Regions from separate parts of the Kribbella sp. NPDC005582 genome, predicted to be linked through region 2. Evidence: riboswitches for the same ligand, from Rfam matches in the RefSeq annotation. Region 2 holds a riboswitch; each other region holds the start of a gene.
The links. A riboswitch is a leader RNA that binds a small molecule or an ion and turns the genes downstream of it on or off. The one in region 2 is predicted to bind glycine.

Region 1 (4,871 bases), on a different contig from region 2:
CCCCGGATTGCGTTCCCACCAAGGGCCCTCAGGCTCAGCGTTCATCCCACCACTGTGCGCGAGCAGGTGCCGAACGGTCCGGTCCCCGAACGCGATCCCGGGCAAGTGCTTGCCCACGGCATCATTCAGCGCGAGCAACCCGTCGTCGCGGCACTGCATCACCAGCACCGCCGTCAGCGTCTTCGTGATCGACCCGATCCGGTACTGCACGTTCGGCCCCGGCGCCAGGCCGGCCGCATCAGCGAACCGGCCGCGCGCGCCGGTCCACACCAGCTCGCCGTCCCGCACCACGCCAGCGGTCAGGGACGGCACCTTGGTTTCACCCTGGGCGGCTGCGAGATCGGCGAGCAGAGCAGCGGCGGTGTCAGCGCGTACGTCGGTCACCTTATTCGAAGGCCTCCGGCGACGGGCAGGAGCAGATCAGGTTGCGGTCGCCGTAGGCGCCGTCGATGCGGCGCACCGGCGGCCAGTACTTCGAGGCGCGGTCGACCGACTGCGGGAAGGCCGCCTCCTCGCGGGTGTAGGCGTGCTCCCACTTGTCGTTGATCACCGACGCCGCGGTGTGCGGCGCGTTGACCAGCGGGTTGTCGCCGGCCGGCCACTCGTTCGCGGCGACCCGGTCGATCTCGTGCCGGATCGCGATCATCGCGTCGCAGAACCGGTCGAGCTCGCCGAGATCTTCGGATTCCGTGGGCTCGACCATCAGCGTGCCGGCCACCGGGAAGGACATCGTCGGCGCGTGGAAGCCGTAGTCGACCAGCCGCTTGGCGACGTCGTCGACGGTGATGCCGGTCTCCTTGGTCATCGGCCGCAGGTCGAGGATGCACTCGTGCGCGACCAGGCCGTTCTCACCGGTGTAGAGCACCGGGAAGGCGCCCTCGAGCCGCTTGGCGACGTAGTTCGCGGTCAGTACGGCGGCCTTGGTCGCCGCGGTCAGGCCCTCGGCGCCCATCATCCGGATGTAGGCCCACGAGATCGCCAGCACACCGGCCGAGCCGAACGGCGCCGCGCTGATCGGGCCGACACCGGACGCCGGGCCGGCCTGGTCGAGCAGCGGGTGGTTCGGCAGGTACGGCGCCAGGTGCGCGGCGACCGCGACCGGGCCGACGCCCGGGCCACCGCCGCCGTGCGGGATGCAGAAGGTCTTGTGCAGGTTCAGGTGGCTCACGTCGCCGCCGAACTGCCCCGGCTTCGCGAGGCCGAGCAACGCGTTCAGGTTGGCGCCGTCGACGTACACCTGGCCGCCGTGGTCGTGGACGATCCGGCAGACCTCGGTCACGCTCTCCTCGTACACCCCGTGGGTGGACGGGTAGGTGATCATGATCGCGGCCAGCTTCTCGGCGTGCTCAGACGCCTTGCTGCGCAGGTCGTCCAGGTCGATCGTGCCGTCATCGTTGCCCTTGACAACGACAACCTTCATCCCGGCCATCACGGCGGACGCGGCGTTGGTGCCGTGCGCCGACGCCGGGATCAGGCAGACGTTGCGGTCCTCGTTGCCCTGGGCCCGGTGGTAGCCGCGGATCGCGAGCAGTCCGGCGAGCTCACCCTGGGAGCCGGCGTTCGGCTGGATGGAGACCTTCGCGTAGCCGGTCACCTCGGCCAGCCAGCGCTCCAGCTGACCGATCAGCTTCACGTACCCGGCCGCGTCCTCGATCGGCGCCAGCGGGTGCATGTCGGCGAACTCGGGCCAGGTGACCGCTTCCATCTCGGTGGTCGCGTTCAGCTTCATCGTGCAGGAGCCGAGCGGGATCATGCCGCGGTCGAGCGCGTAGTCCTTGTCGGACAGCTTGCGCAGGTAGCGCAGCATCGCCGTCTCGGACCGGTGCGTGTTGAAGACCGGGTGCGTCAGGTACTCCGAGCTCCGCGGTGCGGCGATCGCCGGCGCGGCCAGCGTGTCGTCGTACTGGACGCCGAAGGACTGGCAGACGCGGGTCAGCGCGGCGGCATCGGTCTTCTCGTCGCAGGAGATGCCGACGTGGTCGGCGTCGACCTGGCGCAGCCAGATCCCGTTCTGCCGGGCGGCGTCGACAACATCCGCGGCGGCGCCCGGAACGCGGGCCAGCACGGTGTCGAAGAAGTCGCCGTGCACGACCTCGACCCCACCGGCGCGCAGCGACGCGGCCAGCTTGCCCGCGTAGTCGTGGACACGACCGGCGATCGCCTTCAGCCCGTCCGGTCCGTGGTACACGGCGTACATGGAGGCGACGACGGCGAGCAGGACCTGCGCCGTACAGATGTTGGACGTCGCCTTCTCGCGACGGATGTGCTGCTCACGCGTCTGCAGCGCGAGCCGGTACGCCGGGGCGCCGTCGGCGTCGACCGAGACGCCGACCAGCCGACCGGGCAGCGACCGCTCGAGACCGGCGCGGACCGAGATGAAGCCAGCGTGCGGACCGCCGTAGAAGAGCGGGACGCCGAAGCGCTGCGACGAACCGATGACGATGTCGGCCCCGGCCTCTCCCGGTGCCTCGAGCAACGTCAACGCGAGCAGGTCGGAGGCGACGGCAACCAGCGTCTCGCGCTCATGCGCGGCGGCGATCAGCGGCTTCAGGTCGCGGACAGCGCCGCCGGAGCCCGGGTACTGCACCAGGAAGCCGAAGAAGTCACCCTCGGGCAGACCGTCGGTGGTGTCGGCGACGACGACCTCGATCCCGAGCGCCTCGGCGCGGGTCTGCACGACCGCGATCGTCTGCGCGAAGGTGTCGGCGTCGACCAGGAAGCGGTCCGACTTGTTCTTGCGGTTGGAGCGGTGCGCCAGCGTCATCGCCTCGGCGGCCGCGGTGCCCTCGTCGAGCAGCGACGCGTTCGCGGTCGGCAGCCCGGTCAGGTCCGACACGACGGTCTGGAAGTTCAGCAGCGCCTCGAGCCGGCCCTGCGAGATCTCCGGCTGGTACGGCGTGTAGGCCGTGTACCAGGCCGGGTTCTCGACCAGGCGGCGGACGATCACCGACGGCGTGAAGGTGCCGTAGTAGCCCTGGCCGATCATCGAGGTGGCGACGTTGTTGCGCGCCGCCAGCTGGCGCAGCTCGGTGAGGGCGTCGACCTCGGAGGCCGGTTCCGGCAGCCGCAGCGGCTCGGTGGACCGGATCGAGGCCGGTACGGCGGCGTCCGCGAGCGCGTCGACATCGGCGTACCCGAGGAGTTCGACCATCCGCGCGACCTCGTCGGGCCGAGGCCCGATGTGCCGGTCGGCGAAGATTGCTGAAATTTCGGTCATCAAAGAGGCTCCGTTGCTAGTCGCGTCCGGGGGCCTCCCCCTCTGTCACGCATGCACTGCACGCTTCAGAGTCGCCTGACGCACCCGGTCCATGGGCCTGAGAGGTTCCGGGGAGGAATTGCCCCTTCGGCGCCCGAATTGCACGGGTCTCTCCCGAGTGCGGTGTACGGCTGGGTAGAGCCTACCTCAGCCGGTCATGCGGGCCCGGCGGCGGGCAGCGAGCTCGTCACTCGCGTGCGCCTCGTCGTCGCCTTCGCCGTGACCGTCGGCACGCTCGGTCGGCAGCTCGGACAGCGACCCCTCGACCTCGCGCCAGACACCGCCGAGAGCGATGCCGAAGACCCCCTGGCCACCGGCCAGCAGATCGATCACCTCGTCCGGCGAGGTGCACATGTAGACCGACGCGCCGTCACTCATCAGCGTGATCTGGGTCAGGTCGTCGATCCCGCGCTTGCTCAGGTGGGCGATCGCGGTCCGGATCTGCTGAAGCGAGATCCCGGCGTCGAGCAGCCGCTTGATCACCTTCAGCAACAGGACGTCACGGAACCCGTACAACCGTTGCGTGCCCGAACCCGTCGCCGGGCGGACGGACGGCGAGACCAGCCCGGTCCGCGCCCAGTAGTCGAGCTGACGGTAGGTGATCCCCGCCGCGGCGCAGGCGGTCGGTCCACGGAACCCGACATCGGCCGGCATCGGCCGCAGGTCGTCGTCGAAGAGCAGGCCCTGAACGCCGGCTGTAGCGGCCGCCTCGGCGCGTGCTTCGGACGTCGACTGCGCCGTCAGATCCGTGTCGCCGGTGCGTGTCACGCCTGAGCCTCCCTGGATACCGAGTGGAACGAGCCATCACCGTGAAGTAACAGCACCTCACGACTCCTTCACGGTAAGCCGCCGACCTGGGAGGGTCAACGACCCCCGCTCCGAGCCGGGAGCGTGTCGCGGCCCGCGCACGAATCGTTACCTTCCCGGTCTTGAGCGCATCAGCTCTTGTCGAAGTCCTCGGGGGTGACCTGGTCGAGGAACTCGCGGAACCGCTCGACCTCCTCTTCCTCCTGCACCTCGTCGGCCTCGTCGGCCTCGCTGTCCGGGACCGGGATGCCGGCCTCGGCCAGGATCTCCTCGGTGCAGAACACCGGGGTGCCGGTCCGCAGCGCGATCGCGATCGAGTCCGACGGGCGAGCCGAGATCTCGGTCTTGTCGTCGAAGACCAGGATCGCCTCGAAGACGCCGTCGGTGAGGTTCACGATCCGGACCTGGCTGAGCGTGTGCCCGAGCACCCGGATCGTCTCCGCGAACAGGTCGTGGGTCAACGGCCGCGGCGGCTCCATCCCCTGCTGGGCGAAGGCGATCGCACTCGCCTCGGCCGCACCGATCCAGATCGGCAGGTACCGCTCACCGCCGACCTCCCGGAGCAGCACGATGGGCTGACTCGAGGGCATCTCGACCCGGACTCCGACTACGTCGACTTCGCGCACACCACAACCCTACTCCGCCCACCCACCCGCAGCCTCGCCCCCAGCCCCCCGTCCCACTCCCCGACCACACCAACGGATATCCCCTCCCGTCGCCCCTTCTCCCCCCTTCACCAGCCCCAAGAACAGGCAACACCGACGGATATCCCCGCTTGTCGCCCCTCCCACCCCTCTGAACTGCCGAG
Region 2 (4,871 bases):
GAACCGGACGAGATCCGCGTACGTCGCCTCGTACAAGGCGACGAACCGTTCCTCGCGCCCGCCCGTTTCCGATGGCTTGCTCATGCCTCTACGTGTCCGCCACACCCCGATGTGTATCTCACCACCGGGACCCCCTCTGTTCTTCGACCAGCTGCTTAGGTTAGCCTCGCCTAACCCGCCAACGAGGAGGATCCACCCTGTGGAAGGCTTCGAACTGATCGGGGTCGGTTTCGGCCCATCCAACCTGGCCGTGGCGATCGCCGCCTCCGAACTCGGCGCGGCGACCCCGCGGCAGTTGTTCCTGGAGCGGCAGCCGCGGTTCGGCTGGCACCGCGGGATGCTGATCGAGGACGCGACCATGCAGGTCTCGTTCCTCAAGGACCTGGTCACGCTGCGGAACCCGGCCAGCCGGTTCAGCTTCCTGAACTTCCTGCACGAGAGCGGCCGGCTGATCGACTTCATCAACAACAAGACGCTGTTCCCGCTGCGCGTCGAGTTCCACGACTACCTCGAGTGGGCCGCGGCCCAGATCGACGACGTCGTGCGCTACGACCGAACTGTGGTCGCCGTCCGGCCGGTCACGCACGACGGAGTCGTCGACGAGTTCGAGGTCACCTCGGCATCGGCCGACGGCAGCGCGCGGGAGACGCACCGGACCCGCAACCTGATTCTCGGAACCGGCCTGTCGCCGCGGCTACCCGAGGGCGTCACCGCGTCGGACCGCGTCTGGCACAACCGGGAGCTGCTCGACCGCGTCGAGCAGCTCGGCGACACGACGCCGCGACGCGTGGTCGTCGTCGGCGCCGGCCAGAGCGCGGCCGAGGTGACCGGCTTCCTGCACGACCGCTTCCCGTCCGCCGAGGTGTGCTCGGTCTTCTCGCGGTTCGGCTACAGCCCGGCCGACGACAGCCCGTTCGCCAACCGGGTGTTCGATCCGGGCGCCGTCGACGAGTTCTACTCGGCGCCGGAGGACGTGAAGCAGCAACTCCTCGGCTACCACGCGAACACGAACTACTCGGTCGTCGACACCGAGGTCATCCAGGACCTGTACCGCCGCAGCTACCGCGAGCGGATCGTCGGCAAGGAACGGCTGCGGTTCTTCAACGTCTCCCGGGTGATCGACCTGCACGACTCCCCCACTGGCGTCTCGCTCACCGTCGAGTCGCTGAGCACCGGCCAGAAGACTCCGCTCGACGCCGACCTGATCGTGTTCTGCACCGGCTACACCCCGGGCGACCCGACCGACCTGTTAGGTGACCTCGGCAACGAATGCCGGCGCGACCAGGCCGGGCGGGTGCGGATCGGCCGCGACTACCGCGTCGTCACGACCCCGCAGGTCCGCGCCGGCATTTACCTGCAGGGCGGTGGCACCGAGCACAGCCACGGCCTCGCCTCGTCACTGCTGTCCAACATCTCCGTGCGGGCCGGCGAGATTCTCGCGTCGATCCGGCAGCAGCCGGCCGCCCAGCACACCGTCCCGCAAGCTGTCGCCGTCTAGAGGAGACGATCATGACCAACCCGTTCGACGATGCCGACGGCACCTTCCTGGTCCTCGTCAACGACGAGAACCAGCACAGCCTCTGGCCGCAGTTCGCCACCGTGCCCGAGGGCTGGCGGCCCGTCTTCGGCCCGACTGACCGCCAGGCCTGCCTCGACTACATCGAGACCAACTGGACCGATCTGCGCCCCGCCTCGCTGATCGCCCAGGGAACCGACTAAGCCTGCGGGTACGGCGAGTCCTGCAGGCCGAGGTTCTTCCAGACGAACCGCGGGATCCGGGAGAGGAAGTCGCGGATGAAGTAGGAGCACCTGCCGATCGTCTGGTGGTCGTGCCGCGGGACCTGGAACCACACCCAGTTGCCGGTGATCCGGAACGGCGCCGGCCTGATGGCCATCAGGAACTCCATCGTGCGCGGATGGATGACGTCGTACGCGAACTTGTGGTCGTCGGCGCGGACGCAGAAGTCGTCGTTGAAGGCTTTGCTCTCGAAGCTGATGCCGCCGCCGGAGTAGGCGACCTCCAGTCGCGGCATGAAGGCCGGCAACTCGAAGCCGAGGATCGCCTCGCTGTGGTAGTCGGTGACCGTGCGGGTGGTCGTGCGGCCTTCGGAGTCGGTGGAGCTCTCGGTCCGGGTGGTCTCCCAGTGATGGGTGAAGGCGACGAACGGCGGGCCGTCGCCGTCGCGGCCGCGGATCACGTCGCTGGTCCGATGGGCGTGGCCGCCCCGGTTGGCCGGCGTACTCTGCAGCAGGCTGTCGTCCTGGCCGATCCAGTACCACTCCGGGTGCTGGTAGAAGCTCAGCCGCGGCTCCCGCGGCGGCTGGATCCAGCGGTCCAGCGGCAGCGCGTCGATGGCGTCGGCCAGCGCAGCCAGCTGATCCAGCCAGGGCGCCAGCAGCTCGGGGTCCTTGCGCGGCGGGTCGAGCACGACGAGTTGATCGCCGTCGATGCTGAGGTTCACACCCGGCTGACCGCCGGCCAGCGTGAGCAGCCCAATGCACAACTGGCCGCTGAGAACCTCCTGCGCGAACACCGGATCCTGTACGCCGACGGCCCAGCCCGCGCCGAGCTGCGGCGGCACCGGAACCATCGTCGCGGAAACGCCGGCACGCGGACCCGTCTGCCCACCGGTGACCCACAGCTCGGGCAGTCGCCGCGACAGCGTCACCATCCCGACCCAGCCCTTCCAGTACTCACTTGCGTACTCGATCACCTGGAACGGCCGCCCACTGCTGGTCAGCCCGGTGATCTGATCGTCCGGCGACCGCTTGAAGCCCATCCCGAACGGCGGATTCGACAACCGCGCGACCGACTCGAACGCCGGGCTCCCCACGAACGTCCAGCCACGGTCCCGCAACGCCTTCACATAGCGCTGGCGCCGCACGAACAGCGCGACGCCCACCGCCGTACCGGACACGAGCAGCACGATCATGATCAGACTGAAGACCTGGCTTCCACTCACGGAGTCGACCCAATCACATCGACGGGTCCCGGAGCGCCGACCACTGCTAGAGTCAGCGGCTCAACTGCATATCGCGCCGTTCGAATCGGGGCGGGAGAGTCCGGGCTGATCAGTGCCCGGCGCCGAAGGAGCAAATCTCCCCAGAATCTCTCAGGCCCACTGACCGTTCCGATGAGGCGAACTCTGGAAAGCCGGACCCCCGCGTAGCCGCGAGGCGCTCCGCACCCACGGTGCAAACCGCCTCACCCGGCGGCGAAGCTCTCAGGTACAGATGACAGAGCGGGGAGGTCACCCAGCAGTGGCATCGCACGCGCGGTGCCTGACCGAGGGAGCCTCCCAACTGATGACAGCTCAGTCACGCGCGACGCCGCTTGCGGCGGAACATTTGCAGCTCGGTGCGTCGTTCACCGACTTCGCGGGCTGGTCGATGCCGGTCCGCTACACCTCCGACATCGCCGAGCACACGGCGGTCCGGACCACGGCCGGTCTGTTCGACCTGTCGCACATGGGTGAGCTCGAGGTGATCGGGGCGTCCGCCGCCCGGGCGCTCGACCACAGCCTGGTCGGGCAACCGTCGAAGATCGCGCCGGGCCGCGCGCGGTACTCGATGCTCTGCGCCGACGACGGCGGCGTCATCGACGATTTGGTCGTCTACCGGCTCGCCGACGACCACTTCCTGATCGTCGCGAACGCGAGTAACACCGCGGTCGTCCGCGACGAGCTCAAGCAGCGGATCGCGGGGTTCGAGAGCGAGCTGCGCGATACCACCGAGGACTGGGCACTGATCGCCGTTCAGGGTCCGGTCTCCGCGCAGATCGTGGCCGAGCTGACCTACACCGTACTGGCCGATCTCAAGTACTACGAGATCACCGAGACGAAGATTGCCAACAGCAACGTTTTGCTGGCGCGCACCGGTTACACCGGTGAGGACGGGTTCGAGATCTACTGCCGGCCGGGTGACGCCGCGCACGTCTGGGCCGAACTGCAACGCGCCGGAACGCCGTACGGGTTGAAGCCGTGCGGGCTGGCCTGCCGGGACACGCTGCGGCTCGAGGCCGGAATGCCGCTCTACGGCAACGAACTCAGCCGCGAGCTCACGCCGTTCGAGGCCGGGCTCGGCCGGGTTGTTGCTTTCAGCAAGGAAGCGGACTTCGTCGGCCGCGACGCACTCGCCCATCGCCGAGACGTTGGCGCCCAGCGCATCCTCGTCGGCCTCACCTCGGCCGGCCGCCGCTCACCACGCAGCGGGTACGCCGTACTGGATTCGACGGGCCGGCCGATCGGCACCGTGACGAGTGGCGCGCCGTCGCCCACGCTCGGCCACCCGATCGCCATGGCCTACGTCGAGACCACCTACCAGGAGCCGGGCACCACGCTCCAGGTCGACATCCGCGGCACGCACGAGGAAGTCACCGTCGTCCCCCTCCCCTTCTACCGCCGCCAGGAGTCCTGATGACCGTTCCCAACGAGCTCCACTACACCGCCGACCACGAGTGGGTCGCGCTCGACGGCGAGATCGCGACCGTCGGCATCACCGCGTTCGCCGGTGAGGCCCTGGGCGACGTCGTGTACGTCGAACTCCCGGCTGTCGGTACGGCGATCACCACCGGCGACGCCTGCGGCGAGATCGAGTCGACCAAGTCGGTCAGCGACCTGTTCGCGCCGGTCGACGGCGAGGTCGTGGAGCTGAACGACGCGGTCGTCGCCGATCCCGGTCTGCTCAACACCGATCCGTACCAGGCCGGCTGGCTGCTGCGGATCAAGGTCACCGGACCGACCAAGTTGCTCGACGCCGCCGCCTACGAAGCGCTGACCGGAGGCGAGTGAGATGAGCACTCTCGACCAGAGCCTGGCCGACTTCGACCCGGAGATCCACGCTGCCGTCACGGCCGAGCTCGGCCGTCAGCG
Region 3 (4,871 bases), on a different contig from region 2:
GTGGGGTCGGTGCGGGCGTAGTGGAGGGTGAACTCGCGGCCGAGGGATTGGCCTGGGTTCGGGAAGTGGTCGAGGGGCTGGACGAGGACGGCGCGGGCGTCGGTGGTGGTGAAGGCGACGACGGGGGCGTGGTTGATGATCTCGCTGCCTTCGCCGTCTGTGTGGACGTCGGTGGTGACCGCGACGACCCGGGCCGGTACGGCGACCGCGTCGGCGAGGAGGTTGCCGCGGATGCGGGCGAAGTGGGCGTCGCGACCGAAGAGGCCGATCAGGATCGCGAGAACGCCGGTGCCGACGATGGCCCATTCGTAGCCCCAGGCGATGCCTGCGTGGATGACCAGGCCGACCAGCAGGATGACGAGCATGAGCAGCGGAAAACCGCGGCCGTCGCGATCGGAGTCGTCGAGAGCGATCCGGAACTTCTCCGGCCGGCCCTTCGGATAGTGGACGGCGACCTCGCGACCGATCCACGCCGCCCGGAGCGGAAAACCGTGTTTGCCGCCGGTGTTGGACAGTCTGAGCTCGCGGCCGGACCCGGGGTCGCGGAAGGCGACGGTGACCGGGATGCCGCCGTCCTTGCTGTCACCGTGCCCGGGTGACTCCAGGTCGACGATCCGGCCATTCACCCACTGGGCTCGCTGTGCCCGCGTCACTCCCGCGAACGACAGCAGATACCCGACCACCGCCAGTCCACCCGGCAGCACCCACCAGTAACGCAGCACGTCAGCATTCGATCACGTTGACGGCCAGGCCGCCACGAGAAGTTTCCTTGTACTTGATCTTCATGTCGGCGCCGGTCTCGCGCATCGTCTTGATCACCTTGTCGAGCGTGACCACGTGCACGCCGTCGCCGTGCATCGCCATCCGGGCCGCGTTGATCGCCTTCACCGCGGCCATCGCGTTCCGCTCGATACAAGGGATCTGCACCAAGCCGCCGACCGGGTCGCAGGTGAGGCCGAGGTTGTGCTCCATCGCGATCTCGGCCGCGTTCTCGACCTGTTCCGGCGTACCGCCGAGCAGTTCGCACAGACCGGCCGCCGCCATCGAGCAGGCCGAACCGACCTCGCCCTGGCAGCCGACCTCGGCACCGGAGATCGACGCGTTCTCCTTGTACAGAACGCCGATCGCCCCGGCCACCAGCAGGAACCGAACACAACCATCGTCGGTTGCCCCCGGCACGAACCGCCGGTAGTAGTGCAGTACGGCGGGAATGATGCCCGCGGCACCATTCGTCGGGGCGGTGACGATCCGGCCACCGGACGCGTTCTGCTCGTTGACCGCGAGGGCGAACAGGTTGACCCAGTCCATCACCTTCAGCGGATCGACCGACCACGGATCGCGGGTCAGCTTGGCGTGCAACGCGTGCGCGCGCCGGGGCACCTTCAGACCACCGGGCAGCACGCCCTCGGTCTCGCAGCCCTCCTTGACGCAGTCCTGCATCACCTGCCAGATCTTCTGCAGGCCGGAGTGGATCTCCTCCTCGGTCCGCCAGGCCAGCTCGTTGGCGAGCATCACCTCGCCGATCGACAGCCCGGACTCTCGGCAGCGGTCGAGCAGCTCGGCGCCGCTCAGGAACGGGTACTTCAGCTCCGTGCTGTCCGGCACGATCCGGTCGCCGGCGGCCGCGTTCTCGTCGACCACGAACCCGCCGCCGACCGAGTAGTACGTCCGCTCCCGCAGTACGGCGCCGTCCGCGTCGCGCGCCACGAACGTCATCCCGTTCGGGTGGTACGGCAGCGCCTTGCGGCGATGCATGATCAGGTCGGTGTTCTCGTCGAACCGGATCTCGTGGGTGCCGGCCAGCCGCAGCCGGCCGAGCTCGCGGATCGTCTCGACCCGGGCGTCCACCGAGTGCGTCGCGACAGTCTCCGGGTCTTCACCCTGGAGCCCGAGCAGCACCGCCTTGTTGCTGCCGTGGCCGTGCCCGGTCGCACCGAGCGAGCCGAACAGCTGCGACTCGACCCGGGCGGTCGCGGTCAGCAGACCCGCGTCGCGGAGGCCGAGGACGAACGTGCGGGCCGCTCGCATCGGGCCCACGGTGTGTGAGCTCGACGGGCCGATCCCGATACTGAACAGGTCGAAGACACTGATCGCCATGACGGAGGTCCCTTCCGGTCGACGTTGACCGATTGGTGTCCTCCCCGCTCTGTCAGGCTGTTGCCTTTCAGAGGTGCCTCGCCCGTACGGTGAAGGTGCCTGAGAGATTCTTGGGGAGAGTTGCTCCTACGGCGCCCGGCTCAGGTGGCCGGGTCTCTCCCGCACGGGTTCATGCGGCTGTTGAGTTAGCTTCCGGACGCGACGGTACGGCGGCCTGCTGGCTGCCGTCAATCCGGCCGGTGCGCAGGTCGGGAGGGGCGGGCTGGCGCCGTAGCGAGCAGGTGCCCGGTGCGGTAGCTCGGTGCGCGGGGGCGGAGGGTTAGATGCGGAGCATCTTGCCCTTTGCACCCGTGCGGCGAGGTGCCGTGCCGGGTGCCGCGCAGTAGGCGTCAGGCCGTCCCTCCCGACCTCTAGCCCAGATCTCGAAGAACCAAGTGAACAGCGGCGGAACACTGGCGGCCAGCGCGGCCAGGGTGACCGGCCACGACCAGCGCAGCGGGCCGCGGACGAGCAGCACGGTCACGACGTACACGACGAAGATGCCGCCGTGGATCGGGCCGAAGATCTTCACGCCGAGCTCGTTGTCGGACAGCACGTACTTGAACAGCATGCCGATCAACAGGCCGGTCCACGAGATCGCTTCAGCGATCGCCACCGTCCGGAACCACCGTGAGTGTGTCATCGCCGCCGACCCTAACAAGTCCCCCAAGCCCACGCCGGGGTGGTCTAAGGGGCTGTCCCCGATGTGGTGAGCAAGCGGTTGCCGACAGGATCGGCAAGATGACGAACTTCAAATTACTGCACAGGACCGCCGCGTGGGGTGCGGTCCTGACAGTCACGGCGGCCGGCCTCGCCACCGTGCCGGCCGCGGCCGCCGCACCGACAGTGCACTGGACCGCTTGCAAGGCCGAAGGCAAGGACGACCCCGAGGAGGTCAAGGGCTCGGAGTGCGCCGTACTCCAGCTCCCCATCGACTGGCGAAACCCGAGCGGCCCGACCTTCGGCCTCGAGATCGCCCGTCGGACGGCCAAACAGCAGCGCGTCGGCGTCCTCATGTTCGGTCCCGGCGGACCGGGCGACTCGGGCGTCGACCGGATCAAGACCGGGATGGATCGCTTCAGTCCCGAGCTGCAGAACCGCTTCGACATCGTGAGCTTCGATCCGCGTGGCATCGCCCGCAGCAACCCCGTCAAGTGCACCAGCAGCCTGTACGCCGCGATGCCGTCACCGCTCGTCCGCGACCAAGCCGAGTTCGACGCGCTGATCGACTACAACCGCCGCCTCGCGGCCGACTGCCGTCAACACACCGGCCCGCTCTACGACCACGTCGACACGTGGCAGACCGTCCGCGACGTCGATGCGATCCGCCGTGCACTGGGCGAGCAGACGATCACCTTCCACGGCAGCTCGTACGGCACGCCCCTCGGAGCGCAGTACGCCGAGACCTACCCGAACCGAGTCCGCGCCGTGGTCTTGGAAAGCGTCCTCGACCACAGCCTCGCGACGCCGCGCCAGTTCCTCGATCCGCAGGCCGTGTCCGTCCAGGACTCGTTCGACGAGTTCGTCAGCTGGTGCGACCGGACGACCACGTGCGCCCTGCACGGCCAAGACGTTCGCGCCCGCTGGGCCGAGCTTCGCAGCACAGCGGACAACCCGTTCATGGCATCGTTCGCGGTCTTCCGGATGCTCTACGCCCCGCAGTGGAACGCACTGGCGACCACCCTGCAGAAGGGTGTCATCCCCACGCCGCCACCGCCGACCACCGAGCTCGTCGCCAACACGCTCGTCCCGTTCTGCCAGGACTGGAATCTGCGCGTCGGCTCCTATCGCGAGTACGCCGCTCTCCTCGACCGGCTGGCCCGCAACAACCCGGACATGCCGTACCCGGGTCAGTTCATGGCGATCTCGCTCTGTCTGGGCGCGCCGCCTGCCAACAATCCTCAGCACCGGCTCGACGTCGACAACCTTCGGACGCCGATCCTGCTCTCCAACGCCCGCCACGACCCGGCCACGGCGTACACGATGGCGCAGAACGTGCAGCGCCAGCTGGGTCGCGACGGCGTCTTGCTCACCTACGACGGCTGGGGTCATGGCAGCTACAACAAGAGCCCATGCATGACCACGACCATTGACCGCTACCTCGTCGACCGCAAGGTTCCCCAGCGCGGTACGTCGTGTGCCGCCGTACCGCCGACGGGCTGACGCTCAGACGGCGATGCCGTGGATCTCGAGAACGCGGTACAAGTGGTCGCCGCGCCGAGTGCGATCGGACAGCGCGATCAGCTCGGCGCACGCGGCCTCGAGGGCCTGCGCGTGACTGCGGCAGTGATCGGCGTACCAGAAAGGGTTGTCAGGCTGAGGATCGTCGACATCATCGATATCGGCGTACCAGTGCCGGTCCCCGTAATGCACCACCCTGACATGCAGATTCATCATCACTCCCCAAGTGATCCCCCGGTGTCGGAATTCGGCCGGCGCGTGACCGCGGCCCCCCACTGTCACGCGCCGGGCCGAGTTCGACCCTCCCCGACGACTACATCGTGTTGCCGCCGGAATGTGTTACTAGACGTCACCAATAATTTTAAGTGATCGTATGACTACTTTCCGTGCAAGTGTTTCTGGGTCCACTTTTCGAGGCCGTCGGTGTCGATCGGCAGCGCCTCGGTGAGGATCTCCAGCCGGTCCGCATGCACGACCACGTTGTCCTCGATCCGGATGCCGATCCCGCGCAGTTCCGGCGGCACGGTCTCGTCGTTCGGGTGGAAGTACAGCCC

Region 1: it holds a riboswitch for glycine, as region 2 does, so the genes downstream of both, gcvP (aminomethyl-transferring glycine dehydrogenase) here and gcvT (glycine cleavage system aminomethyltransferase GcvT) in region 2, are expected to answer to the same signal.
Region 3: it holds a riboswitch for glycine, as region 2 does, so the genes downstream of both, ABZS29_RS07410 (L-serine ammonia-lyase) here and gcvT (glycine cleavage system aminomethyltransferase GcvT) in region 2, are expected to answer to the same signal.

What each region holds. Positions count from the first base shown of each region.
Region 1 is NZ_JBEXCU010000006.1:258,688-263,558, reverse strand. Features, by position in the region: gene ABZS29_RS30565 (serine hydrolase domain-containing protein) at 1-384, opposite strand, end outside; gene gcvP (aminomethyl-transferring glycine dehydrogenase) at 386-3,217, opposite strand; glycine riboswitch at 3,293-3,383, opposite strand; gene ABZS29_RS30555 (MerR family transcriptional regulator) at 3,404-3,910, opposite strand; gene ABZS29_RS30550 (bifunctional nuclease family protein) at 4,195-4,689, opposite strand.
Region 2 is NZ_JBEXCU010000003.1:342,354-347,224, reverse strand. Features, by position in the region: gene ABZS29_RS19485 (RNA polymerase sigma factor) at 1-84, opposite strand, end outside; gene ABZS29_RS19480 (lysine N(6)-hydroxylase/L-ornithine N(5)-oxygenase family protein) at 200-1,498, shown strand; gene ABZS29_RS19475 (MbtH family protein) at 1,510-1,719, shown strand; gene ABZS29_RS19470 (hypothetical protein) at 1,716-2,963, opposite strand; glycine riboswitch at 3,045-3,139, shown strand; gene gcvT (glycine cleavage system aminomethyltransferase GcvT) at 3,307-4,416, shown strand; gene gcvH (glycine cleavage system protein GcvH) at 4,416-4,790, shown strand; gene glyA (serine hydroxymethyltransferase) at 4,792-4,871, shown strand, end outside.
Region 3 is NZ_JBEXCU010000001.1:1,479,914-1,484,784, forward strand. Features, by position in the region: gene ABZS29_RS07405 (DUF3592 domain-containing protein) at 1-722, opposite strand, end outside; gene ABZS29_RS07410 (L-serine ammonia-lyase) at 724-2,097, opposite strand; glycine riboswitch at 2,175-2,269, opposite strand; gene ABZS29_RS07415 (DUF3817 domain-containing protein) at 2,417-2,779, opposite strand; gene ABZS29_RS07420 (alpha/beta fold hydrolase) at 2,878-4,299, shown strand; gene ABZS29_RS07425 (hypothetical protein) at 4,303-4,530, opposite strand; gene ABZS29_RS07430 (aminopeptidase P family protein) at 4,695-4,871, opposite strand, start outside.